One region of the Paenibacillus sp. IHB B 3084 genome, then DNA from elsewhere that is predicted to be linked to it. Evidence: riboswitches for the same ligand, from Rfam matches in the RefSeq annotation. Region 1 holds a riboswitch; each other region holds the start of a gene.
The links. A riboswitch is a leader RNA that binds a small molecule or an ion and turns the genes downstream of it on or off. The one in region 1 is predicted to bind cobalamin.
Positions count from the first base shown of each region.

Region 2: another riboswitch for cobalamin. It lies ahead of ASL14_RS04895 (ABC transporter substrate-binding protein); the one in region 1 lies ahead of ASL14_RS13045 (ABC transporter substrate-binding protein).
Region 3: another riboswitch for cobalamin. It lies ahead of cobJ (precorrin-3B C(17)-methyltransferase); the one in region 1 lies ahead of ASL14_RS13045 (ABC transporter substrate-binding protein).
Region 4: another riboswitch for cobalamin. It lies ahead of metE (5-methyltetrahydropteroyltriglutamate--homocysteine S-methyltransferase); the one in region 1 lies ahead of ASL14_RS13045 (ABC transporter substrate-binding protein).

Region 1 covers NZ_CP013203.1:2,774,876-2,781,011, reverse strand. The annotation lists gene ASL14_RS28980 (ATP-binding cassette domain-containing protein) at 1-179, opposite strand, end outside; gene nikC (nickel transporter permease) at 176-991, opposite strand; gene nikB (nickel ABC transporter permease) at 1,007-1,936, opposite strand; gene ASL14_RS13045 (ABC transporter substrate-binding protein) at 1,952-3,535, opposite strand; cobalamin riboswitch at 3,743-3,946, opposite strand; gene ASL14_RS13040 (nucleobase:cation symporter-2 family protein) at 4,489-5,796, opposite strand; gene ASL14_RS13035 (xanthine phosphoribosyltransferase) at 5,790-6,136, opposite strand, start outside.
Region 2 covers NZ_CP013203.1:1,047,643-1,053,778, reverse strand. The annotation lists gene cobD (threonine-phosphate decarboxylase CobD) at 1-229, shown strand, start outside; gene cbiB (adenosylcobinamide-phosphate synthase CbiB) at 219-1,190, shown strand; gene ASL14_RS04900 (histidine phosphatase family protein) at 1,232-2,002, shown strand; cobalamin riboswitch at 2,127-2,320, shown strand; gene ASL14_RS04895 (ABC transporter substrate-binding protein) at 2,527-3,531, shown strand; partial or broken gene ASL14_RS04890 (FecCD family ABC transporter permease) at 3,528-4,565, shown strand; gene ASL14_RS04885 (ABC transporter ATP-binding protein) at 4,570-5,436, shown strand; gene cobT (nicotinate-nucleotide--dimethylbenzimidazole phosphoribosyltransferase) at 5,512-6,136, shown strand, end outside.
Region 3 covers NZ_CP013203.1:3,058,188-3,064,323, forward strand. The annotation lists gene ASL14_RS14380 (GerAB/ArcD/ProY family transporter) at 1-1,161, shown strand, start outside; gene ASL14_RS14385 (uroporphyrinogen-III synthase) at 1,269-2,114, shown strand; gene ASL14_RS14390 (LOG family protein) at 2,286-2,840, shown strand; cobalamin riboswitch at 2,898-3,081, shown strand; gene ASL14_RS27170 (hypothetical protein) at 3,040-3,267, shown strand; gene cobJ (precorrin-3B C(17)-methyltransferase) at 3,396-5,231, shown strand; partial or broken gene ASL14_RS14400 (sirohydrochlorin chelatase) at 5,327-6,136, shown strand, end outside.
Region 4 covers NZ_CP013203.1:3,021,504-3,027,639, forward strand. The annotation lists gene ASL14_RS14200 (DUF6985 domain-containing protein) at 268-801, shown strand; gene metE (5-methyltetrahydropteroyltriglutamate--homocysteine S-methyltransferase) at 858-3,185, opposite strand; cobalamin riboswitch at 3,344-3,539, opposite strand; gene nrdG (anaerobic ribonucleoside-triphosphate reductase activating protein) at 3,831-4,328, opposite strand; gene ASL14_RS14215 (anaerobic ribonucleoside triphosphate reductase) at 4,325-6,136, opposite strand, start outside.

The sequences.
Region 1 (6,136 bases):
GCTGCGCCAATATGTGTACAAGATCTTGCCCCTATCCCTGTTCCCTCGCCTGCTTCTGCACTAGTTTCTGTCCTAACGGATGTTCCTGTGCCTATGCGGCATATCTCCAGATGTTCCACGTGCAACAGTGGCTTGCGCCCTGCCATATCCCATTTCATATGCCCTGTCCCATCCTTCATTTCGCCGCCCCCTTTTCCGAAAAACGGTCTCCGAGAAGCTGGCACGCAAGCACAAACAGCATAATCGCCAAACCCGGAAAAATCATGACATGCGGTGCCACCTGAAAATACGACGTCGCATCATGCAGCATCACACCCCACTCCGGCTTAGGCGGCTGTACACCCAGCCCAAGAAAGGAAAGTCCGGCAACCATAAGCACGACTCGTCCAATGTCCCAGACCGCGTACACAAGCAGCTGTGGCAGTACCTGCGGCAACACATAACGTCTCAGCACGCGCACATGTGAATTACCGGATAAACGGGCATATCGGACATAGTCCTCCTGACAGGCTTTTTGAACAAGGGTGCGAATATACCGAACATATCCCGCCCACCGTACCGCAATAATCGCTAAGGTCATGTTTACAAAGCCCGGACCCAAGATACCCACAATCGCCACCGTCAAAATGATATCGGGAAAAGCCAGCACGCCATCAATGGCGCGCATGACTAACTGGTCCACACGCCCGCGTACATAGCCAATGAGCAAGCCTATCGGCAAACTGATACACAAGGTGGTCACTGTAATCGCACAAGCAATCAGTACGCTGGTCCGAATCCCGTAAATCAGGCGCGACAGCACATCTCGCCCCAAATGGTCTGTACCCAAAGGATATTCCCGGCTGGGCGGCTCCAAGCGCTTCAGGAGATCGACATTGAGAGGATCATGAGGGGCAACCCATGGAGCAAGTAGCCCGAGCAATACGATCAGGCCCAGCATTACGCCTCCCGTCAGCAAGCTCCCTTTGAAGGACAGCCGCATGTTTTTCATTTTCAACTTCCTCCCCTAACGCAAACGCAACCTCGGATCTACAGCCGCTTGAACCACATCCACCAAACACTGAACACCTACGATTAAAAATGCAGCAAAAATGACATACCCCTGGATCACCGGATAATCCCGCTGCGTAATCGCATCTATAAAATACTTGCCCAAACCCGGCCATGAAAAAATCGTCTCTACAATGACATTACCCGCCAGCATAAATGACAAATTTGTGCCTAACAGCGTAATGATCGGCAAAATCGCATGCCTGAATATCTCAAAAAACAGAATATGCTTGCGGGAAAAGCCTCGGGCCTTCGCCGCCTTCACAAAATTCCGGTCACCCAGCTCCAGCATTTGGGCACGCAGCACACGGGCTTGCACAGCCCCCAAACCTGCCCCAAGGGTCAGCGCTGGCAGTACCAAATGAGTCCAATCCTCACGACCCATGGACGGGAGCCAGCCCAAACAGACGGAGAACAGGTAAATCAGCAGAAAGCCAAGCCAAAAAGAGGGAATGGACGATCCCAGCAGTGCAAACAGCCTTCCCAGACGATCGAGCCAACCACTGGATTTTACTGAGGCGGCCAGTCCCATTCCAAGAGTCAGGACCGTCATGACGGCAAAGCCCGCCGAAGCCAGCTCCACAGTAGCGGGCAGTCTGTTCCACAGTTCGGTTAGCACCGACTCCTTGGATACATAGGAGGTGCCCCAGTGCCCTGTGAACACATCCCGCAGCCAGTTCACATACTGAATATGCAGCGGCTCGCTCAAGCCCAGCTCCTTACGCAGCGCCGTCAACGCCTCCTCAGAGGCAGGCACATTATGCGCGGTGAGCAGAATGGTAGCAGGGTCGCCGGGAGCCAGCCTCATCAGCACAAACGTCAGCGTGGATACAACAAACACAATGATGACCAGTTGCGCCACACGTTCCAGAATAAAACGAATCATAGGGTATGCAGCCCGTTATTCCGCAATATCGGATTGCGCCGTAATGTAGTAATACTCAATCGGATGCGGCGTGAAGCCCTTCACCCCTTTTTTCGCCCCAAATACATTGTCCGGATGAACAATGAACGACTGCGGCAAATCCGTATTAATGATATCCAGCGCTTGCAGTGTCACAGCATTACGTTGCGCTGTATCCTTCGCCAGCTTCAAGCTGCCAAGAAGGTTCTCCAGCGGTTTGGAACTATAACGGCTTACATTGGCTTCGCTTTTAGAGGAATAAAACATGTCCATAAAATATTGCGGCTCCCCCGTATGGGCAGTCAGCATGCTGTACATGGCAAAATCCCAATCGTTTTTGGTCAGTGCCTCGTCGATATTTTCCACCTTGCGAATCTTCACCTGGATGCCCTCCTTCAGCAGTTGGCTCTGAATCACCTCAGCCATCACCGAAAGCTCTGGACGTTGAGGAAAGGTCAGCAACGTAACTTCGAACGGCTTGCCTTGCTTGGTCCATGTGCCTTGGGCATCCTTCTTCCAGCCATCCTTCGTCAATAGCTGCTCGGGCGTTCCGTCCAGCGCTTTACGCTCGACCTTACCGAAGGGGAGAATGCTCGGGAATGGGCTGCTTGCCTCCGTACCATAGCCTCTCATGATCGCACTCACAATGGATGCACGTGGTATCAAGCTGTCCACTACTTTGCGGTTCGCGGCATCCTTGAACAGAGACGACTCCATGTTATACACGATCATATGGGTGCGCAAAGAGGGAGCCGACAGCACTTGCAGCTTATCGTTCTTTTTCAATACCTCCGCGTTATCCACCGGAATATCGGTCGCTACATCTACTTCGCCGGATTGCAGCGCCAGCAGGCGCGAATTGCCGTCCGTAATGAACTTCATCGTTGCTTCAGCCAGCCGGGCCTTCTCGCCCCAATATCCGTCATAACGCTCTACGACCAAGGATTGATCCTTGTTGAACGCTTTAATTTTAAAAGCACCTGTCATCGCAGGGTAGCTCTGCTCATCCTTTATGGACGCTACATCCAGCACAATCGTCGACGGATCAGCCAGATTGGACACCAGCGCCGCATTCGGCTGGTTTGTCGTAATTTTCAACGCCAGCGGCCCGGTTACGTCAATTGACTTTACATCTAGCAAATCCTTCGCCAGATGGCTTTTCATAATGGAGCGCAGCAGGGAAGTTTTTACACTTTCCGCGTCCATACTCTTTCCGTTATGAAAAGTGACCTTATCCTGCAAGCTGAACGTCCAGACTGTGGGGCTATCCTGCTTCCATTCCTTGGCCAGCCAAGCCTCAGGCTCCAGCTTTTCATTCAAACGGACAAGTGTCTCGCCTGCGCCAGAACGCATAACATCCCAGCTATTATCGCCATGCGGGTCAACGCCTGACGGCTTCCACGTATACGCCATCACCAGCTTTTTGTCCGTTGTGGACTGTTGTGCGGATGTGTTTTCGCCCTTGTCGGAGCTGTCCGCCGTCTTATTAGTTGTGGAGCATCCCGCAAGAGCCATAACTGCCAGTAGCAGCATCACCCCTGTGCATATGGACCATGAACGCTTTTTACGATTGCTTATCATCTTATTTATCCCCCTCTATCTTGTCATTCACAAATACCTAACGCAAAAAAAAGCATCCCCGACCGCCTGATCAGCAGTCAGAAATGCTTTCATTATAAAATGCCAAAGCTCACCTCAAAGCACCTCTAATCATAGAAGGGATCGGATCGGTTTCAGACATTCCGTAAGCAGCACGCCCAACCACCTCCCCAGCATCCCGTGGGTCTGACAGTGATGTTAAAACAGGCAGGTCTCCTGACTTCAGGCGTATCTTTCAGGCCTTCCCGGTTCTTCACAGTTCCAGTGGCTATTCCGAAAGCTACAGCAATTCCCTGCTGATGCCTGTATACAGTGGCGGGTCCGTGTCGGAATCTACCGAACTTCCCTTTTAAGTGAGCACGTACAACAGCCATCTACATGATCTCAACGAAACCCTGTAGATAGAAAGTCCGGCTCACACCTGTTTTCTTCCTTTATTCTTTTTCATTACGATTTAGGACTATCTTATTTTGTTGTTACAGGCTTGTCAACAAATGTCGCATAATAATTTAAATTTGAACGATACGGCGAGAATCAAGGCTATGACTTTGCGTTGCATGCACGCAATGGACGTGATAAAATTAGGTATAGAGATACCCATCGTGTCCGTATACTAAAAAGAGTCTTCGCCGCTACCAACGGCAAAGACTCTTAGGACTTGAAAGGCTGTGGATCACCACCACGGCGCGCTGCATAACTGAATGTTAATGCAAACGAAACCCACCGTTAGGGGCCAACCTAATTACGCGGTGGGTTTTCGCTTGTTCCGAAACTTCCGTACCACGCCTCTGCCTACCACTCTAGCAAATTCTTCTAATAGAATCTCAAATTCCCTTCTTCATACAGAAAGAGGGCTTTATCAATAACTCTATGCCAAAAAGCCGGAAAAAGAGGCTTACGACCTCTCTCCGGCTGTCTTTATCTAATCCTAATTATCAAACCTTCTGCGGAACCTCCGACACTGTCACACCTTTGACCGATTCGGCTTGTTTTTTCGTTAAAACGATGTTCAAGACAATCGCCGTGATCGAGCCGGATACGATGCCGTTTTGCAGCAGCATTTTGGCAAAGCTCGGCAGTTGGTCGAACATTTGGGGCAGCACGGCAGAGCCGAGGCCCACCGCAATGCTACATGCCGCGATCAGCAGATTGCTTTCCTTCCGCAAGTCCACTTCTGACAAAATAGACATGCCCGACGCAGCAACCGAACCGAACATAACGATCATCGCCCCGCCCAGCACAGCATTAGGAATCACTGTCGTTAAGGCAGCCAGCTTGGGCAACAGACCAAGAACAACCATAATACCACCCGCAGCAAAAATAACGTTCCGCGACTTGACGCGTGTCAGCGAAATCAGACCTACATTTTGCGAGAAAGCCGTGTAAGGAAACGCATTAAAAATACCACCAAGCATAATCGCAAGTCCTTCGGAACGCAGACCATTGACGATTTGCTTCTGCTCTACCTTTTGATCAATCGCCTTGCCTACTGCCAAATAAACGCCCGTAGACTCGACCATGCTGACAATGTTAACGATAATCATCGTACATACTGCCATAATGCTAAACTCAGGCTTACCAAAATAAAACGGCTGCGCAACACTCACCCAAGACGCTTGCGCCACTGGAGCAAAATGTACCATTCCCATCGCATAAGCAACCACCGTACCCGCAAACAGACCGATGAGCACGGAAATCGAGCGCAAAAAGCCTTTTGCCAACCGATTCACAAGCAAAATAACCAGCAAAGTAACTAACGCCAGCAACAAATTACGCGGCTGTCCAAAATCCGCGCTACCCTGACCCCCTGCTACGTTATTCATCGCCACCGGAATGAGGGACAGGCCGATAATCGTAACAACCGAACCCGTAACCACCGTCGGGAAAAAGCGTAGCAGCTTGCCATACAACGGTGCCGCGAGCACCACGAATATACCTGATAAAATAATGGCTCCGTACGCGGTTGCCAAATTCGAGGTCGACGCAATCGCGATAATCGGACCCACCGCCGTAAACGTACAGCCCAGGATGACAGGCAATCTACTGCCGAAAAACCGCGTGCCCATAATCTGTAATAACGTAGCAATCCCGCAAGTGAACAAATCGGCAGCCACCAGATAGGCCATCTGGGCTGGCGTCAGGTGCAATGCTCCCCCTACAATGAGAGGTACGGCAATCGCTCCAGCGTACATCGCCATCACATGCTGGAAGCCCAGCGCGAATAACTTTTGTTTGCTTAACATCCCACATTCTCCTTAACGGAAGGAATTACCGCACCCGCTTCTTCTATAAAATGAACCTCGCCCGGTGCCATGGATGCGATACGTGCAAGAGAGCGTACGGCGATGCCTCTTTGTTCCAGCAGTCCACGGCCTTCCTGAAAGCTCTTTTCGATCACGCAGCCAACCCCGGCCAGCTCCGCTCCTGCTTCCTTCACAATATCTGTAAGTCCGACCAATGCTGCACCGGTCGCCAGAAAGTCATCCACGATCAGCACATGGTCGCTGGCATCGAGATATTTTTGGGAAATACTTACCTGATAGGTTTCCTGCCGTGTAAACGAGTGAACCTCAGCGAAGTATA
Region 2 (6,136 bases), 1.7 Mb from region 1:
CATCCCCGGTGAAGCGAATTACGTGCTGGCACGGGCGCCGGGGACGTGGAGCGCATCGGCCATTCAACAGGCGCTTGGACAGCGCGGGATTCTTATACGTAGTTGTGCCATGTACCCGGGGCTAACGACGAGCCATTTTCGAATTGCAGTCAAGGACACGGAAGCCAACGGCATGCTACTGTCTGTATTGGGTGAAGTGCTGGAGGAGGAACGGCGGCGTGACAGTTAGCTTGATCATGATGGCTGCATATCTTCTGGACAGGCTGATCGGCGATCCGAGGTGGTTGCCACATCCGGTCATCGGCATGGGACATGCCATTTCTGCCTTGGAAAGGGCAATTCGCCGCCGGGTTCACAGTGACCGTGGTTTGAAACGCGCTGGCTTGCTGCTGCCACTGATTGTGGTGGGCGGCTCCTTCGCGCTTGGCTGGACGTTACTGCGCTTGCTCGCCTGGATTCATCCGTGGCTGTCTGTCGGCGCGGAAATTGTGCTGATCGCCACCACGATTGCTTCCAAAGGACTAAAGGACGCCGGAATGGCAGTGTATCGCGAATTAAAGGCGGGTGATCTGCCTGCGGCACGCCGGGAGCTGGGAATGATCGTCGGGCGGGATACGCAGCAGCTCGATGAGCCTGAGATTGTGCGCGGTACCGTCGAAACGGTGGCTGAAAATATCGTGGACGCGATTATTTCCCCGCTTTTTTATGCCCTGATCGGGGGAGCACCATTAGCGCTGGCTTATCGTGCCGTGAATACCCTCGATTCCATGGTTGGCTACAAAAATGAAAAGTATCTGCATTTGGGCTGGGCCTCGGCACGTCTGGATGATGCCGCTAATTACATTCCGGCACGCCTGACAGCGGGTATGCTGGTAGTAACAGCGTGGGTTTATGGGCATGATGCTGGACGTAGCTGGCGTATGGTAAGGCGAGATGCGCGGCTGCATCCCAGTCCAAACAGCGGCTTTCCGGAATCAGCAGTTGCGGGTGCACTGGGGATTCGCCTCGGAGGCTATAATGTATATCATAGCGTGCGCTCCTTTCGCGCATATATGGGAGAGCTGGTGCGACCGATGGAGCCGGATGATATCCGGCATACGATCCGGCTGATGTTTGCCGTGTCCAGCATGTTTGCGGGATTGTGTCTGTTCGTGTCCGCCGGATGCTATGCACTGGGGTGGATACAGTGAAGCGTGACACACCGAATGCTGCCTATAGAGCAGGAAGCGATATGACCTTGAAGCATTATTTTACAGAACATCAGCAGTGGGACTTGGAACTTGTGCTGGTGCGGCACGGCACAACCTTATGGAACAGGGAACGTCGATACCTGGGGCACTCCGATCTGGGATTGCTACCGGGAGCAGAGCAAGAATTAGAGCCTTTGCGGGAAAAATTACAGATGCATTCCTTTGCCCGAATCTATTGCAGTGACTTGATACGTTGTCGTCAGACCTTGCAGATCATTTTGCCGGAATCGGAACTGGGACCAGAGCTTGGAGAGGGAACCCACTTCGAATTGAAACCGGAATCACGGTTGGAGCTGACATCCAAATGGGAGTCTGAACGTTTCCTATCTAATAGTTCCGCTAGGTCTGCCATCATGGAACCACATCTGAGAGAGCTTCATTTTGGGGAATGGGATGGAAAAACGTATGACATGCTCAAGGATGTGGCGTTGTATCGAGCGTGGATTGATGAGCCGCAGCGAATTACGCCGCCGGGGGGAGAGCCTTGGGCAGACTTTGTGAACCGCCTCGATGAATTCCTAGACTCTTTGTATGAGTGGCGTAAAATGATGGATGTTCAGAAAACAGGCATGCCTGATGCCCCACCTTCTGTTCTGGTCGTCACGCATGGTGGAGTGATTCGTCAGTTGGCTTGTATGCTGGTACCGGGTCATGATTTTTGGAGTCTGAATCCGAAGCCGGGAGCGGCAATTACGATTCGGTTGAGGCTGGGAGAACGACACCAGTGGATAGGAGAGGTGTTTTCTTTTTAGGTCAGATAGGGGCAAGTGAACAGGCGGTTTGGGTTGTAAGCCAGTCTTTTTTAACCTATAATCATCAAGTAAAAGAACGGCTTGACCAACACTACATCAAATATCCAGCAGACGAGGTCGGTGTAGCGGGATGAAACCCTCGGGTTCTTTCCGGTGCGCTGTTAAAAGGGAAGCCGGTGTGAATCCGGCGCGGTCCCGCCACTGTAAATGGAAAAATGCCAGCCCGCCCAGCTATATGTGCCGCAAAGCACATGAAGGAGCAACAGGCTGTCGCATGGTTCTGTAAGTCAGGATACCTGCCCGTCCGCCTGTCACCATAGTCCTTCGAGGAAAGGATGACGTGTTCGCAGTGACTGTCCATGCGGAAGAAACTGCCGCCTGCATATGAGCTGCGCTAACGTGACCCCTGTATCCTTATCTGAGGATGCAGGGGTTTTTTGAAAGGAAAAGAAGGCTGGATTTAGCAGATATCGGATGATGTTCAAGTGACGCTCTTAAAGAATTTATATGGAGGGGTGTAAATCATGGCAGGGAATAAAATAAAGGTCTGGACAACAGGCTTATTGGCTCTGGTCTTGGCGGTTGTGCTGAGTGCATGTGGAGCTAACGGAAAGAACGCTGAAAATAAAGGGGATCAAGTCTCACAGCAACCGGGACAGACAGCAACCGCTCAGGAGCCTCCGGGCAAAACGGTCTACCCGTTGACCATTAAGGATGCGACCGGGCAGGAGTTTACGTTCAAAAAAGCGCCGGACAAAATCGTTTCCGTCTCCCCGGCTGAAACCGAGGCGCTGTTCGCCATTGGACTGGATAAGGAAATTGTCGGCGTATCCGACTATTCCGATTACCCGGAAGCGGCTACGAAGAAGCCCAAAGTGGGCGGTATTATGAAGCCGAATGAAGAGGCGATCATCGCCGCGAATCCCGAAGTCGTTTTTGCAGGAATATCGCTCAGTGAGCAGGCGACGACCAAGCTGCGTGACCTGGGAATCATGATTTTTAAAACCGAGCCGAAAACGGTTGAAGATGTCATGGCTAACATTGAACTATATGGGAAAATTACCGACCATCAGAAAGAAGCGAGAGCGGTAACCGACAAGATGAGAGCAGATGTTGCGGAAGTGAAAGACGGTGTTAAAAATATCGGCAAAGGGCAGAAGCTGAGAGTATACGTCGAATTTTCACCCGGCTGGACGGTTGGCAAGGGAGAGTTTATGGATGAGCTGATTTCTTTGGCGGGCGGGGAAAATGTAGCTGCAACCCAAAAGGGCTGGTACCAGATCAGTGAGGAAAATATTATAGCGGCGAATCCGGACGTAATATTATACAGCAAAAATGTCAAGGACGACAAAACAGGCCAGACGCTCGGCGATATTATCAAAGCCCGTAGTGGATGGGATCAAATATCGGCTGTTCGTCAAAACCGGGTGTTTGCCGTGGATGATAATCTGATCAGTCGTCCGGGTCCGCGTGTAACGGAAGGTCTCAAGGAAGTGGCCAAGGGCGTGTATCCTGAAATTTTCAAATGACTCGTAGACTGATCGGCTTTGGAGGGGCAGGTCTTGCCTTATTGCTGCTGACGCTGTTGCTCTGTCTCGGCATCGGCTCGGCCAAGCTTCCCGTCAGCCAGATCACGGGTATTCTGGTCAACCATCTGCCGTGGTTAGGTGAGACGTTTACACCGGATTGGAATCCATCCACAGAGCAGATTATTTTGAAGATCAGACTGCCGCGTGTCTTACTGGGAATGCTGGTAGGCGCAGCGCTTGCGCTGGCGGGAGCCGGATTTCAAGGTGTGCTGCGCAATCCGCTGGCTGATCCGTACACGCTGGGGGTATCCTCGGGTGCTTCGGTAGGGGCAGCAGTGCTGATTTATTGGGGGCTTCAATTTTCGTTTGTAGGCGTATGGACACTGCCGCTGGTGGCATTTACGACCGGAATGCTGACGTTGTGGATGGTGCTGACGTTGGCGCGGGAAGGCGCAAAAATTCCGACGCAAAGCCTTATTTTATCGGGCGTGGTGATGCAATCTTTTCTGGGTGCAGTTGTTTCTTTTCTGACAGCCATGTCGAAGGAGACGGTTAATGAAATATTGTACTGGACAATGGGGAGCCTCAGTCTGCGCGGCTGGTCGTATACAGGCATCCTTTTGCCTTATGTGGTCATTGGGCTGGTGTTTCTGTGGAACCGGGCACGAGTGCTGAACATTCTGGCCTTGGGTGAACGTCAGGCGGCTCATATGGGGGTTAATGTAGATGCAACGAAGCTATCTGTTCTTATCATATCCACGCTGCTGACAGCCGCGGCTGTCTCGGTATGCGGAGTGATTGGCTTTGTGGGACTCGTTGTACCGCACATCATCCGTCTGGTGACGGGCCCCGACTATCGGATGATCGTTCCGTTATCCGCGCTGGGCGGGGCTATTTTCATGGCTTGGGCCGATACTGCGGCACGTACGCTACTGGCTCCGACCGAAATTCCACTGGGTGTCATGACGGCCTTTGTCGGTGCACCGTTCTTCGCATATCTCCTGTACCGGAACAAGAAGCTGCGCAGGGGGGATTGCTGTGAAGGAACCAAGTGGACCACAGGCATCGCGAGTCCGGGCGTTGGAGATTGCCAGTCTGACTCGTGATTTTGGGGAATTCCATGCGTTAAAAAATATAAGCTGGAGCGTAGACGAAGGAGATTGGTGGGGCATCATCGGCCCGAACGGGAGTGGAAAGTCGACGTTGCTGCATCTGCTTTCCGGTGTGGATCACGCGACTTCGGGAAACGTTCTTGTATATGGTAAAAAGGTCACTAGCTATGGCAGAAAAGAGCTTTCCCGTCTTGTAGCTGTGCTCCAGCAGGAGGGGCTCCCCCCGGTGGGTTACACGGTAAGGGAAGTCGTGGAAATGGGACGCTTTCCCCATCAGGACTGGTTTGGTAGAGAAAAGGTGGATAAGGAAAAAGGGATTGACCCGGGAATCATTACGGATCGTGTGCTGGAGAGGCTGGATCTTACCGACTTGGCGGACAGGTCGTTAGACCGTTTGAGCGGGGGACAGCGGCAGCGCGTGGCTTTGGCGAAGGTGATGGTGCAGGAGCCACAGATTTTGCTGCTGGATGAGCCTACAACCTATCTGGATCTACGCTATCAGCTTGAATTTATGGAGCTGCTGGCGGAATGGCGGCGGGAAACGGGCGTGACGATTATCTCTGTCCTGCATGATCTCAATTTGACTGCCCAGTTTTGTGATGACTTGCTTGTGCTCAAGGACGGAATGGTTGAGGGGTTAGGAGCTTCATCAGAGCTGTTAACAGAGGAGCGGATTCGCCATGTATATGGTGTTGAGCCTGTAATGTTGCCTCATCCGGATAGTGGTGTGCCGCAGCTTTTACTGCGAAGAAGTGCACGGGATGCAACTGGTCGGGGCGAACGACTGGAGTAATTTGAGTAAAGTATTGAAGAAACAGAATTTATGATGAGATCGCTAAACACATATAGGGAGCAGGGAGTGGAGGGCATGAACGGAAAATTACAGCAGTTGATCGCCAGCATTGCACAGCCGGACGGGGCGGCAGCCTTGGCGGCCTCGGAGCATTTGGACCAATTAACGAAGCCACCGGGGAGTCTTGGAAAGCTGGAAAGTCTGGCTATACAGTTGGCAGGCATTACGGGGGTGGACAAGCCTGAGTTTAACCGCAAAACGGTTATGGTCATGGCAGCGGATCATGGTGTATGTGAAGAGGGGGTCAGCGCCTTTCCGGCAGAGGTTACACAGCAAATGCTGTATAACATGCTGTCCGGCGGCGCGGCCATTAATGTGCTTGCACGTCATGCAGGTGCAGATGTCAAGGTGGTAGACGTGGGTGTGAATGCAGATGTCGCTCACGCGGATTTGGTGAACCGTAAGGTGCGTATGGGGACCGCAAACATGGCGAAGGGGCCAGCGATGCTGCGTACGGAAGCCGAGCAAGCGATTTTGGCTGGAGCTGAAGCAGTGGCGGAAGCAGTGGCGGAAGCAGTCAAAGACGGCACACGATTATTCGTAACCGGAGAGCTGGGCATTGGAAATACGACGGCCAGCGCTGCGGTCGTATGTGCTCTTACCGGGCTGGAGCCAGAAATGATCGTCGGCCGGGGCACGG
Region 3 (6,136 bases), 280 kb from region 1:
ACAACCAGACAAATCGTGCTGCTTGGTATGTTGATGGAGGTCAGTATTACCATTGTGCATGCTCCGACGCAGGCAGCAGATTACGCGCATCAGCATGCCTATTGGACCTGTGCGATTGCTGCCATCGTAATATGCTTGCCGATCTGGGCGATGTTGAAGCTTAAGCGGCGTTTTCCGGATCAGGATCTGCTACAGGCCATAGTCAGTTCTCACCCCGTGCTAGGGCGTATGCTACTTGTGGTTTATATTGTTTTATTTCTGATCATTTTTGCACGAGATATGAGAATTATTACTGATCTGGTGGAAATTGTACTTTTGCCGCTGACTCCGATTGTTGTCATATCCCTTATTATGCTGCTGACCTTAACGTTCATGGCCAAGGGCGGTATAAGCACCATTGTGAATATGGCGGAGATTTTTGTACCGTTGTCGATTCTGACGATTCTGACGATGCCGCTCTTTTTCGGGCGTAGTATGGATTTTTCGGAACTGAGACCGATTTTGCACCCGGATGTAAGTGGAGTTATCAAAGGTAGCTGGCGTATGCTCGGATATATGGCAGATATTATGATGTTGCCTTTTGTGATTTCGGGAAAAAGCTATGGTCCCCGGAGTGCGTGGCTTGGACATTTGACCGGAACCGTTTTTATCATTATCATGGTGCTGCTGTCGGAGCTGGTTATCGGTATTCCCATCTTGTCGCGGCTGTTTTATCCATCGTATGAACTGGCGCGTCAATTGCAGTTAACCGACTTTCTGGATCGGTTCGACTTGTTTGTGGCTGCACTGACTGTACCAACCCTGCTTACAAAGATTGGTGTTGATCTGTATGTAACCAGTTTGGCGGTAAAGCGCATGTTTGCCCACACACGGGGGAGTCTGATGGTTTGGCCCGTAGGCTTGTTGGGTTATGTCTGTTCCTTTATGCTGTTCTCTAATATCGTCCAAATTTATGATTTCAGCCGGGAATGGACGATGGTAATGGTTATTTTCTTTGTTTTCATGCCTTTTGTGCTATGGCTGCTGCTCCGATCCAAGCCTAAAGAAGATAGCAAATATCCTAAGCCATCTGGAGAGAAGCAGGATAGTGTGAGTCAGCAGGATAGCACGAGCCAGCAAGAAAGCCAACAGGCAGGCAGAACAGGACAAGCTAACTTATAAGTTTACTATATTCATTGGAAAAAGAATTCTTATTTGTCTTTCAGCCCTCTAATTGTATACTTGGTAGAAAGGATTATGACTTCGATTTCTACAAGGGAGGGAACAGGATGGCACAACGCATGGCAGGCAAGAGAGTTGCCCTTGCCGGTCCCCGTAAAGCAGACGAAATGGCATTGCTGGTTGCAAAAATGGGAGGCGAGCCAGTGCAGCGTCCGGCCCAGGGTACGGTTTTTCTGGATGATATTGAGCTGCGCAATGCGGTTGTATCGTGGGTGAAGCAGCCGCCGGACTGGAACATTTTTACGACAGGTATGGGGCTGGACGCGCTGTTCGATATGGCGGAGGATATGGGCGTGGCGGAGCAGATTATGGAGCTGCTGCAATCCTCGAACATTGCGGCGCGCGGCTACAAGACGGTCAATGGACTCAAAAAGCGTGGCTTCATACCAGATGTACGGGACGAGGATGGAAGTTTGGACGGGTTGACGCGTGCTTTTGCGCCGTATGATCTGAAGGGGAAGGAAGTGCTGTTGCAGTTGCATGGTGATCCGACCCCACGGCTGGTGAAATGGCTGGACGAGCAGGGGGCAGTTACCCGGCAGGTGCTCCCTTATAAGCATATTCCACCCGAGGAAGCGAATTTGCAAGCACTGCTAGCGGATATCGTAAATCGTAATGTTGATGCAGTTACGTTCACCAGTGGTCCGCAAATCCGCTTTTTGTGCCAATATGCGAGGGAACAGAAGCAGATGGAAGACGTGCTGGAAGCTTTTCGCCATGATGTGATCGCTGTGTCGGTAGGCAAGGTGACGGCGCAGTCCATTTTGGAGGAAGGTATTGAACGGATCGTGTTTCCAGTGGAGGAACGAATGGGCGCGATGATGGTGGAGCTGGGAAGATATTTTGAGCATAGCGCCTCGGTGCACGGCTACGGTCTTGAAGTTGTGAACTGAAAACTAACCTATATCCTTGTGATAAAGGGTAAAATAAAGATAAGGGCCTACAGGGTCTTTATCTTTTTTTGTTGGAAATGCATCGACAGAAGTTTTTGTTATAACGAAAATATTTATTTAATATAATGAAAAAGCCTCGATGCGGGATACCAGAACAGGAGCTGAGACATTATGAATTCCATTTGTGTATTTGCCGGGTCCAGACCCGGACATTCATCGGTATATCTTCAGGAGGCAGGCAAGCTTGGAGAGGCTATGGCCCGACATCATGTTCGTCTGATCTATGGAGGCTCCAGCAAGGGGCTGATGGGTGAGGTCGCAGATGCGATGCTGGCCGGGGGCGGTCAGGTCACCGGGATTATGCCGACCCTGTTATTCGATGCAGAGATTATTCACCGGGGAGTCACCGAATTTATTGAGGTGGCAAGCATGCATGAACGCAAAGCGGTCATGAGCGAAATGGCGGATGCCTTTATTGCCCTTCCGGGGGGATTGGGAACATTTGAAGAGCTGTTCGAGGTGCTGTGCTGGGCGCAAATCGGCATTCATCGCAAGCCCATCGGGCTGCTGAATGTGAACGGATATTTTGACCCGTTGGCGGAAATGGTGCGTCATAGTGTGCGCGAGGGATTTACCGGAGTTGACCATCCAACGCTGCTGAGTATCTCTGCGGACCCGGACGAATTGTTGCATATGTTAAAAAATAAGGCAGAGAACTTGAAATAAAGCGTTTTTCATGCTTGCACAACTGATTGAGCCAAGGTTATGATAAGACCCATAATCAAATAGCGGACAGACAAGGTGCCTTTGTGATAGCGAAGGGTAACAGGGAATCGGGTGCAAGTCCCGAGCGGTCCCGCCACTGTAAGGAAGAGGATTTTTTCAGACGTCACTCGTGAGAAAACGGGGAAGACGAAAAAATCTGTTGATGCCGAGCCAGGAGACCTACCTTGATCTGTATGCACCGTTAACCTTCGCGGAGAGGATGGGTGTACGAAATCAGGAAATCAGGCGCACGCTGCTTTTTCCATGTTGGTTGCAGGTTTGCGTGGAGCTGAACATGCAGAAGCATTTCAAGCGTGAACAGGCAGATGGAAAGCAACGGCACGATGGCGGAAGACAAGAAGTGTCTTCTTATGCTGTGTCCGTCTGATGATACGATGCGTACATAGGAAACCCATCCGGGCAGGATGGGTTTTTTTTAGTTACAGGATGTCCATATATAAGTGAAATAGATAGAAGTGTGGAAAACATAGCATAGATTTAAGAAGGAGGATAACGATGAGCCCATTAGGAAAATTGCTCGTGATTGGATTCGGACCGGGGGATATGGAACATATCACCAAACGGGCGCTGGACGCGCTGGCCGAGAGTGAGGTCATTATCGGTTACAACACCTATGTAGATCTGATCCGCCCGTTGTTGAACGGACAGGAGATTGTGCGCACAGGCATGACAGAGGAAGTGAGCCGTGCGCAGGAGGCGGTTCGACAGGCGGAGATGGGCAAGAAGGTAGCCGTCATTTCCAGTGGAGACGCAGGCGTATATGGCATGGCCGGGCTAGTGTACGAAGTGCTGATGCAAAAGGGCTGGCGCCGTGAGGACGGGGTTGAGGTAGAAGTCGTGCCGGGAATATCGGCGATTCAGTCCTGTGCTTCGCTGTTGGGTGCGCCCGTCATGCATGATGCATGCACGATCAGTCTGAGTGACCATTTGACCCCTTGGGAAACGATTGTGAAACGTGTAGAAGCGGCAGCTTCGGCGGATTTTGTCATTGCACTGTACAATCCGCGCAGTGGTCGGCGTACACGCCAGATAGTTGAGACGCAGTCCATTTTGCTGCGCTACCGTGATCCGCAGACTCCGGTAGGGCTGGTCAAGAGTGCTTATCGCGACCGTCAGCAAGTAATTGTGACGACGCTGGAGAACATGCTCAACCATGATATCGGTATGCTGACGACCGTCATCATCGGCAATTCTTCGACGATGGTGTATGACGGTCTGATCGTGACGCCGCGCGGGTATCAGCGCAAGTATACGTTGGGTGCGACCGAGCAGGCGCTCAAGCCGCATCAGCGGCTCCGCACGGAAGCGGAGCCGTGGTCGCTGGGTGCGGAAGAGGATCGCGCGCTGAATGCGTCGCAGACAGGCGCAGCACCCGCAGTGCCAGCCCCTGCGGGAGCTGGCGGGACCGCGCCCGCGCCTTCCGCGAGCGGTGCTGCTGCGGTTGCCACGCAGGCACGCCCGCAAGCGGTGGCTGCCGTGCAGGCCGCGCCTTCGGCGCAAGCCGGGGCGGCCCCGGCATCGCTGGCAGCGGAGGCGCTGAGCCGCCTCGCTGCGGGCGGCAAGCTGCCGGGCGAAGCGAGCGCGCGCTGGAACGGGCAAGCGCCCGCCGTGAGCGTCGCCGGAACGGCAGCCGTGGCCGGAGCGGTGGCTACGGCCGGGACAGCGACAGGCAGCTTTGGCAAGCCTGCGCTGTTTGAGGTGGGCGTTTCCCCCGGCGTGGGAAACAAGAAGTTCACCGCTCGCCAGATGGCGCTGCTCGCCGAGGTAGCGGGTGATGAAGGCGAGCTGGAGTACACGCCGGATCACCAGATCGTGCTGCGCGTGCCGTGCGCGGACCCGGAGGAGCTGGTAGGGCGGCTACGGGATGAACGATTCATCGTGATGCCGATTGGCGATGTGTTTAAGATGAAGGCGTGCGACTTCTGCAATATGGAGAAGGATGACGCTGTGCCTGTGGCGGAGCATCTACAGGTTGTACTGGGCGGATTGCAGGCACCCAAGGAAACGAGCATTGCTTTGAACGGCTGCGGTATGGCCTGCTATGGAGCGGTGCTGGAGGATATCGGGATTGTGTACCGCAAGGGAGGATATGATCTGTTCCTCGGCGGCAAAAAATTCGGACGCAACGCTCATGCCGCTCAACCTGTGGCAGAGGGCATTCCGGGGGATCAGATTACGGATATCGTTGAGAATGTCATCGCTGAATATAAGGAAAAAGGGCATCCGAACGAGCGTTTTCATAAATTTTTCAAGCGTGTGGGCGTGGTAGCGGGTTTTCGGCATGAAGATGCGCCTGCAATAGTGGAAGTGAATGCCGTCTGTGGCGATTAATGGGCTAGAAAGCCTGTTTTTATGGATGTAAGCATATAGATAAAATAGGGCGTCTTGCAGGTCATCCCTATTTTGATGAGGAGGAAAATACAGCAGTGAATGCAATATTGTTGGTTGGACATGGAAGTCGGGACCCGGAGGGGAATCAGGAGCTGATGGAATTTGCACAGGCGGTGGCAGATCGGGTACCGGATATGTGCGTGGAAACCTGTTTCCTGGAGTTGGCACGTCCCGGCATTGCCGAAGGAGTGCAGACATGTGTGGAAAAAGGGGCGACGCGTGTCGTTCTTATTCCGATTATTTTGTTCGCAGCGGTACATGCCAAAATTGATATTCCGATGGCGATTGACCGGGCAAAGGCGAAATATCCGCAGGTGGAATTTGTATACGGACGTCCGATTGGCGTTCACGAAAAATTGTCAGTATTCTGCAAAGCCGCTTGAAAGAGGCCCGTCCGGTTGCGGTTCCAGCCGGTATGGATAGCGCTGTGGAGGCTTCTGCCGAGGTGACGGATGAAGAAACGGCTGTGCTGGTGCTGGGACGCGGAAGCAGCGATCCGGATGCGAACAGCGACTTTTTCAAAATTACCCGTATGCTGTGGGAAAAACTCCCGTATACGTGGGTGGAGAGCAGCTTTATCGGTGTGACTCAGCCCTCTTTTCCAGATGGCTTGGAACGCTGTCTACGTCTAGGTGCCAAAAAAATCATCGTGCTCCCATACTTTCTATTCACGGGTGTGCTGATTAAGCGTATCGGAGAAATGACAGAGGAATTTGCGGAGTCTCATCCTGAATTACACGTGGAAATGGGCGGATATTTTGGGTTCCATCCACAATTGGTCGAGCTGGTGCTGGAGCGTGCCAACGAAGGCTTGGTTGGCAAGGTGATGGCCAATTGCGATAACT
Region 4 (6,136 bases), 250 kb from region 1:
ATTTAACATCATGTACTGATTAATGCAAGGTACTAAAATTTTAAAAAATAAATCTACGGGCTCATTTCAGGAGTTTTCTTTTGCTTTTAGAGTCAATGAGATAGCGAATGCTGTTGAAAAAAGTAGTTTTATTTAGAAATACGCCGAATCCTGGGGGGATTTACGGAAAGGGGCCCGCTTTAATTTCATCCATTAGGATGTTAAATTGTAAAATAAAAGGATCCATAGAGTTGAAGATCATTTCTTATGAAAAGGATGGGGCAAAGGATGAATTGGGAACGCTGGTATATGGAGCTGGATCAGGATGATGAGACTTGGGATGTATCGGAGGAAATCGTGCTTCGGGGCGCGATGCAGCTCCATTTTTGCGGACAGAAGTCGGAGGTGGAGATAGAGTTTATGGTGTCCGCCGATTCTGAGGAAGAAGCGCAGGCCATAAGAGAGCCTAAGCAGGATCAAAAAAAGACATGGGAGCAATATATGGCACATGGGTCCGACATTCACCCTCATGTGCTGGAAGCGATACATCATTACTATGCAGGTATAGTAGAAAAGTACCGGAACGCTTATATCTCGTGGGGAGAAAATCCGGATGAATATGCGCCCTGCGTGAAGGATTCGGCACAATTACTGGAACGGCTACAGCTCGTGTCTATACTGGTTCCTGACTCATCAGAAGAGGATGAGCTGTACTTGAATTTTAGCTGTTCATGGGATAGAGAGCATGGCTTGGGTGTGCATCTGAAGCAGGGACAACCCGAGCATATTCAAGGAGCTTATACATTATATGATTTGGAATAGAATCCCCTTCCGGCTTGCAGGGATAAAAGGGGCCAGGAAGGGGACAGGTATAGAAATTAGCTGGATACAGTCAACGAATCTCTGGCAGCTTGAGCGGCCAGCACCATTTGCCGCAATGCAGCTACAGATTCATCCTTGGTGCGGGTTTTCAGGCCGCAGTCTGGATTGACCCAAAATAAATCGGAAGGCAGTACGCGCAGGGCGCGCTGGATCATACTCAGCATTTCCGATACATCGGGAATGCGCGGACTGTGGATATCGTATACGCCCAGACCAATGCCTTTGTCATACACCTGATCCTCAAAGCTGACAATCAGTTCTCCGTGGCTTCGCGAGGTTTCAATAGAAATAACGTCGGCATCCATATCGGAGATGGATTGGATCATATCCTGAAATTCGGAATAGCACATATGCGTATGGATTTGGGTGGCGGGTTCGACAGTGGCAGTGGTCACAAGGAAGGCTTGAACCGCCCACTCCAGATAGGCCTGCTGCTGTTCCTTTTTCAGCGGAAGCCCTTCACGGATCGCCGGTTCATCCACCTGAATCATACCAATCCCCGCTTGTTCCAGTGCTTCTACCTCAGCTCGCAGAGCCAGTGCTAACTGTAAAGCGACCTGACTGCGAGGAATATCATTCCGTTCGAAGGACCAGTTTAAAATCGTTACCGGACCTGTCAGCATCCCTTTGACTGGCTTGGAGGTCAACGATTGGGCGAAGGCCGTTTCTTCCACGGTCATCGGTTGATCGAACGACACGTCTCCGTATATAATCGGTGGCTTGACACAACGGGAGCCGTAGGACTGCACCCACCCGTTTTGTGTAAAGGCAAAGCCTTTCAGCTTTTCGCCAAAAAACTCAACCATGTCGGTTCGCTCAAATTCCCCGTGTACGAGCACATCAATGCCAATGTCCTCCTGAATATCAATCCATTCTTTGATTTGCTGCTGAATGAATGTCCGGTACTGCTCGGCAGACCATTCCCCTCTGCGATAGTGCAGGCGGGCTTTGCGAACCTCAGCCGTTTGCGGGAAACTGCCAATCGTCGTCGTAGGCAGTGGAGGCAGCTTCAGCTTGTCCTGCTGAATCACACGACGCCCAGCGAAGGGAACGCTGCGTGACTGCGGCTCTTTCGCCAGTAGAGCCGCCATATCGGCCGCGGTCTGTACTCGTGCCGCCGAGCTGTTGAAGCGAGCTACCGCGTCCGCACTCTGCTCAAGTTTGGCAAGTGCCGAGGGTTCGCGTTTGCCAAGCGCAGCGGTCAAAGCTGCGATTTCTTCCAGCTTTTCATCGGCAAAGGCCAGCGCTTGCACCAGGTCTGGGTCCAGCTTATGCTCTGCTTCCAGACTGACCGGCACATGCAGCAGACTGCATGATGGCTGTACGATGAGCTGGGCGGCGGTTGTCTGTTTCGCCAGCTGTCCAAGCAGCACAGCTACGTCGTTCAGATCGGAGCGCCATATATTGCGCCCGTCAATAACACCAGCGGCCAGCGTTTTGCCTGCGGGGAAGCCATGCCGGAGCACATGTTGAAGGTTTTCGCCATCATCATGTACAAAATCCATACCTAATCCCTGTACCGGGAGCGTGGACAGGTGCTCATAATGATCCAGACTGCCAAAGTAGGTTTGCAGCACGATATTTAAGGATGGAGCAGCCTCGGCCAAAGCTTCATAAGCCTCCTGAATAATGTCCAAATCCTCTGCCGGGAATGAGGTGGTCAGGACAGGCTCATCCACCTGCACCCACTGAACGCCTTCCGCAGCCAGCTCAGACAGGACGCGGGCGTACAGTGGCAGGAAGCTTCGTACAATGGCGGCCAAATCCTTACGATCATAGCCTTTGGACAGGGCAACGAACGAATAAGGACCGATCATGACGGGTTTACCCTCAATGCCCAACTCCTGTTTCGCTTCACGATAAGCCTGCAACGGCTTATTCTCCGTGAACACCGGGGTTGCATTCGCCAATTCCGGTACGATGTAATGGTAATTGGTATTCAGCCATTTGGTCATTTCACTGGCGGTGGCACCCTTTTGTCCACGGGCTATCCCGAAATAGACGGATAGGGTAACAGGTCCCTCGAGACGGTAGTTGAACCGTTCCGGCACCAGACCGAACATCACGGATGTATCCAGCATGTGATCGTAATAGGAAAAGTCTCCGACTGGAATTCGATCAATTCCCTTGTCACGCTGCTTGCTCAGATGCTCCAACCGCAATCGTTTCATCTCGATATGCAGTTCACTTTCATCCATGCTGCCTTTCCAGAAGCGTTCCAGTGCTTTCTTCCATTCCCGGTTCCCGCCGATACGCGGATATCCCAGGTTACTGCTGATCAAGCCGGGCAATTCAGGCAATTCAGGCAATTCGGTAAATGACATGTACTTTTCCTTCCAGGCTGGTAGCCAGTTTATTTTTGCGTACAAAAAAAGACATTCCTCCCCGGGGTAAAAATGAATAGGGGAAAGAATGCCTCCGTTATTTAAAAATAAAAATTCGGCGACGGCTCTTAACACCTCCCTATCTCCCGTAGGTACTTGCGATGTTGTTGAAATAGGCAGGTCTCCTGACTTACGAATCATGACTTTCAGCGCTCCTTCCCGGTCTGTGGACCAGTGGGTGTATCAACAGCTGAAAATTCCCCGTTTACAGTGGCGGGACCGCGCCGGACTTGCACCGGCTTCCCTTTTAAGCCTGAACTGAATAGAACAGACACCTATCTCCAAGCTATGCGATTATGGTATGACGAATAATTATGCACTCGTATACTTGTTCACCATCATAAGTGAAACTTGCGGGATGCGCAATAGAAACTCCGTTTGAACCTGCAATGAAACGATTAAGTTCATGGAAGCACATTCAAGTTTATTAAAAGCGTTCTGCTCATCAGTACGCTATCCCGTGTTCCCGATCTGAAGCACCTTGAAGCATCGCCCTTGTCAATTACACGCAAAAAAAAGACAAGTCCTCCCATAGGGAAAGGACTCGTCTTAAGGCATAACAACTCATGCGAGTATAACATCGCCTCAGGCTAATGTAACGATAGATCCTGCCAGAATGCTGGCCTTCACATCAACCAGTCGCTGATTGCGGCTGCCTCGGAAGGGAAGGGTCAGATCCTTTTGCTGTTCTACAAAGGGACCATCCACAACCACATCGCACAGCAGTGCCAACTCCCGCCGGGCCTGATCCGTAAGTAGTTCTTCGTAGACAAAGCCCGTATAGGCCCACACGGTTCGGTCAGGGCAGGCTGCGCGGAAGTCGCGCACAAACTGCGAGCATTCCGCTGCCGAGAAAAAGGGGTCTCCTCCGCAAAGAGTTAACCCGTCCAGCAATGGATTATCGGCGATGTCACGGATAACCTCCTGCTGCCGCCCCGGTGTGAACGGTTCGCCTGTACGGAAGCTCCAGGATGCCGGATTGAAGCAGCCGGGGCAGGCATGGCGGCAACCGCTAATGAACACAACGGTGCGCAGGCCGTGTCCTTCGTTCAGAGATTCCGGAATGTAGCCGCATAAATTCACCGATGCTTCACCCGGTCACGTACCTCGGCTTGTTTTGCGGCGTTGAACCGGACGGTATAATCACCTGTCAGATATCCGGTTACCCGGCGCAAGCGCTGAAAATGCGTATGTTCCTCATCAGCACCGCAATGGGGACAGCTTGTCCCGATAATGCCCTCGTAGCCGCATTCCGGGCAGCGATCTACGGGATGATTAATGGAGAAGTACCCAATGTTTTGATGAAGCGCATATTGTACAATTTTAAGAAACGCCTCCGGGTTATTCCGCGCATTGCCATCCAGCTCAATGTACGAAATCGCGCCAGCGTTGCACAGGTTATGAAATGGGGCTTCGAGGCTGATTTTACGGGCAGCCGGAAGCGTGTAATACACAGGAATGTGAAAAGAATTCGTGTAATATTCACGATCATTCACACCGGGAATGACACCGAAATCCCGCTGATCCAGCAACGTGAATTTACCGGATAGACCCTCGGCAGGCGTAGCGAACAGCGTAATGTTCAGGTTATGCAATTCACTCATCCGATCGCAGTAGACACGCATGGAAGCTATGATTCGCTGCGCCTCGCGGTATACAGCGTCATCCTCCCCGTGGTGTTTGCCGTACAGTGCCTTCATGCACTCAGCTAACCCGATAAATCCGATGGAAAGCGTACCGTGCTTGAGTACGCTACCTACCTGTTCATCCGGCTCCAGCTTTTCTCCGCCTTCCCATACCCCTTCGCGCATCATAAAGTCTGAGGCCTTGGCCGGCTGGCTGGTCTGTATATGATAGCGATGGATCAGTCCGTCCACGGCAATACGCAAAACCTCTTCCAGTCTGGTATCAAAGCCATCCCGGTCAGGTGCCTTGCGCTTGCCTGTGCAAATGCCGTATTCAATGCCAAGACGCACCAGATTAATCGTATTGAATGAGAGATTACCCTTGCCGCTCTGACAGTTTCTGCCGAAACGGTCAGCAATGGTGCGGGTGCGGCAGCCCATCGTCGCAATAATGGTATCCGGATCATCTGCGCGGTAATAGGGCAGGTTGAAGGTAGCATCCACATTGACAAAATTGGGATACATTCGTCTGCTGGAGCATTCTACCGCCCGCAAGAACAAATCGTAATTGACGTCGCCCTCTGCCTGGTTGATTCCCTTTTTGCATTGGAAAATATGCTGTGGAAAAATAGGAGTTTCCCCGCTGCCCAAGCCACGAATAGTGGCCTCCAGCAATGATTGCGTAACAAGCCGCCCTTCAGCAGAAGTACACATCCCGTAATTCAGTGAGGTGAACGGAATTTGTCCGCCTGCCCGACTGCTCATGGTATTCAGGTTATGAATAAGGGATTCAGCGGCCTGGCGGGTCTCCGTCTCCGTTTCTTCACGTGCGAATGCGTATGAACGAGGGCAGACCTCATGTAATAGGCTGTTGGCTATATGTAATTCTTCATCAGGCAGAGCGGGCTCTATTTCTTCTCCGAACAGGCGGAGTCCCTTACGCAGATGCTTCCGGAAAGACCGGGCCACGAATGGAGCGAGATCCCAATCTATTTTATTAGCAGAAACGCCTCCAAATTGGCTGTTTTGCTGAGACTGGAATATGATTGCCACCAGTGCCATAGCAGACATAATGGTTTGCGGTGTGCGCACAGAGCCGTTGCCTGTATTAAAACCGTCTTGCAACAAGCGACCAAAAGGAATAAAGATACAGTTCGTAGTCCCGAGCGCATATTGGTCCAAATCGTGAACATATACATATCCACGGTCAATCGCGTCCGTCAGTTCAGGCGGAAGCACACGCAGGCGTGCATACCACTTGGCATA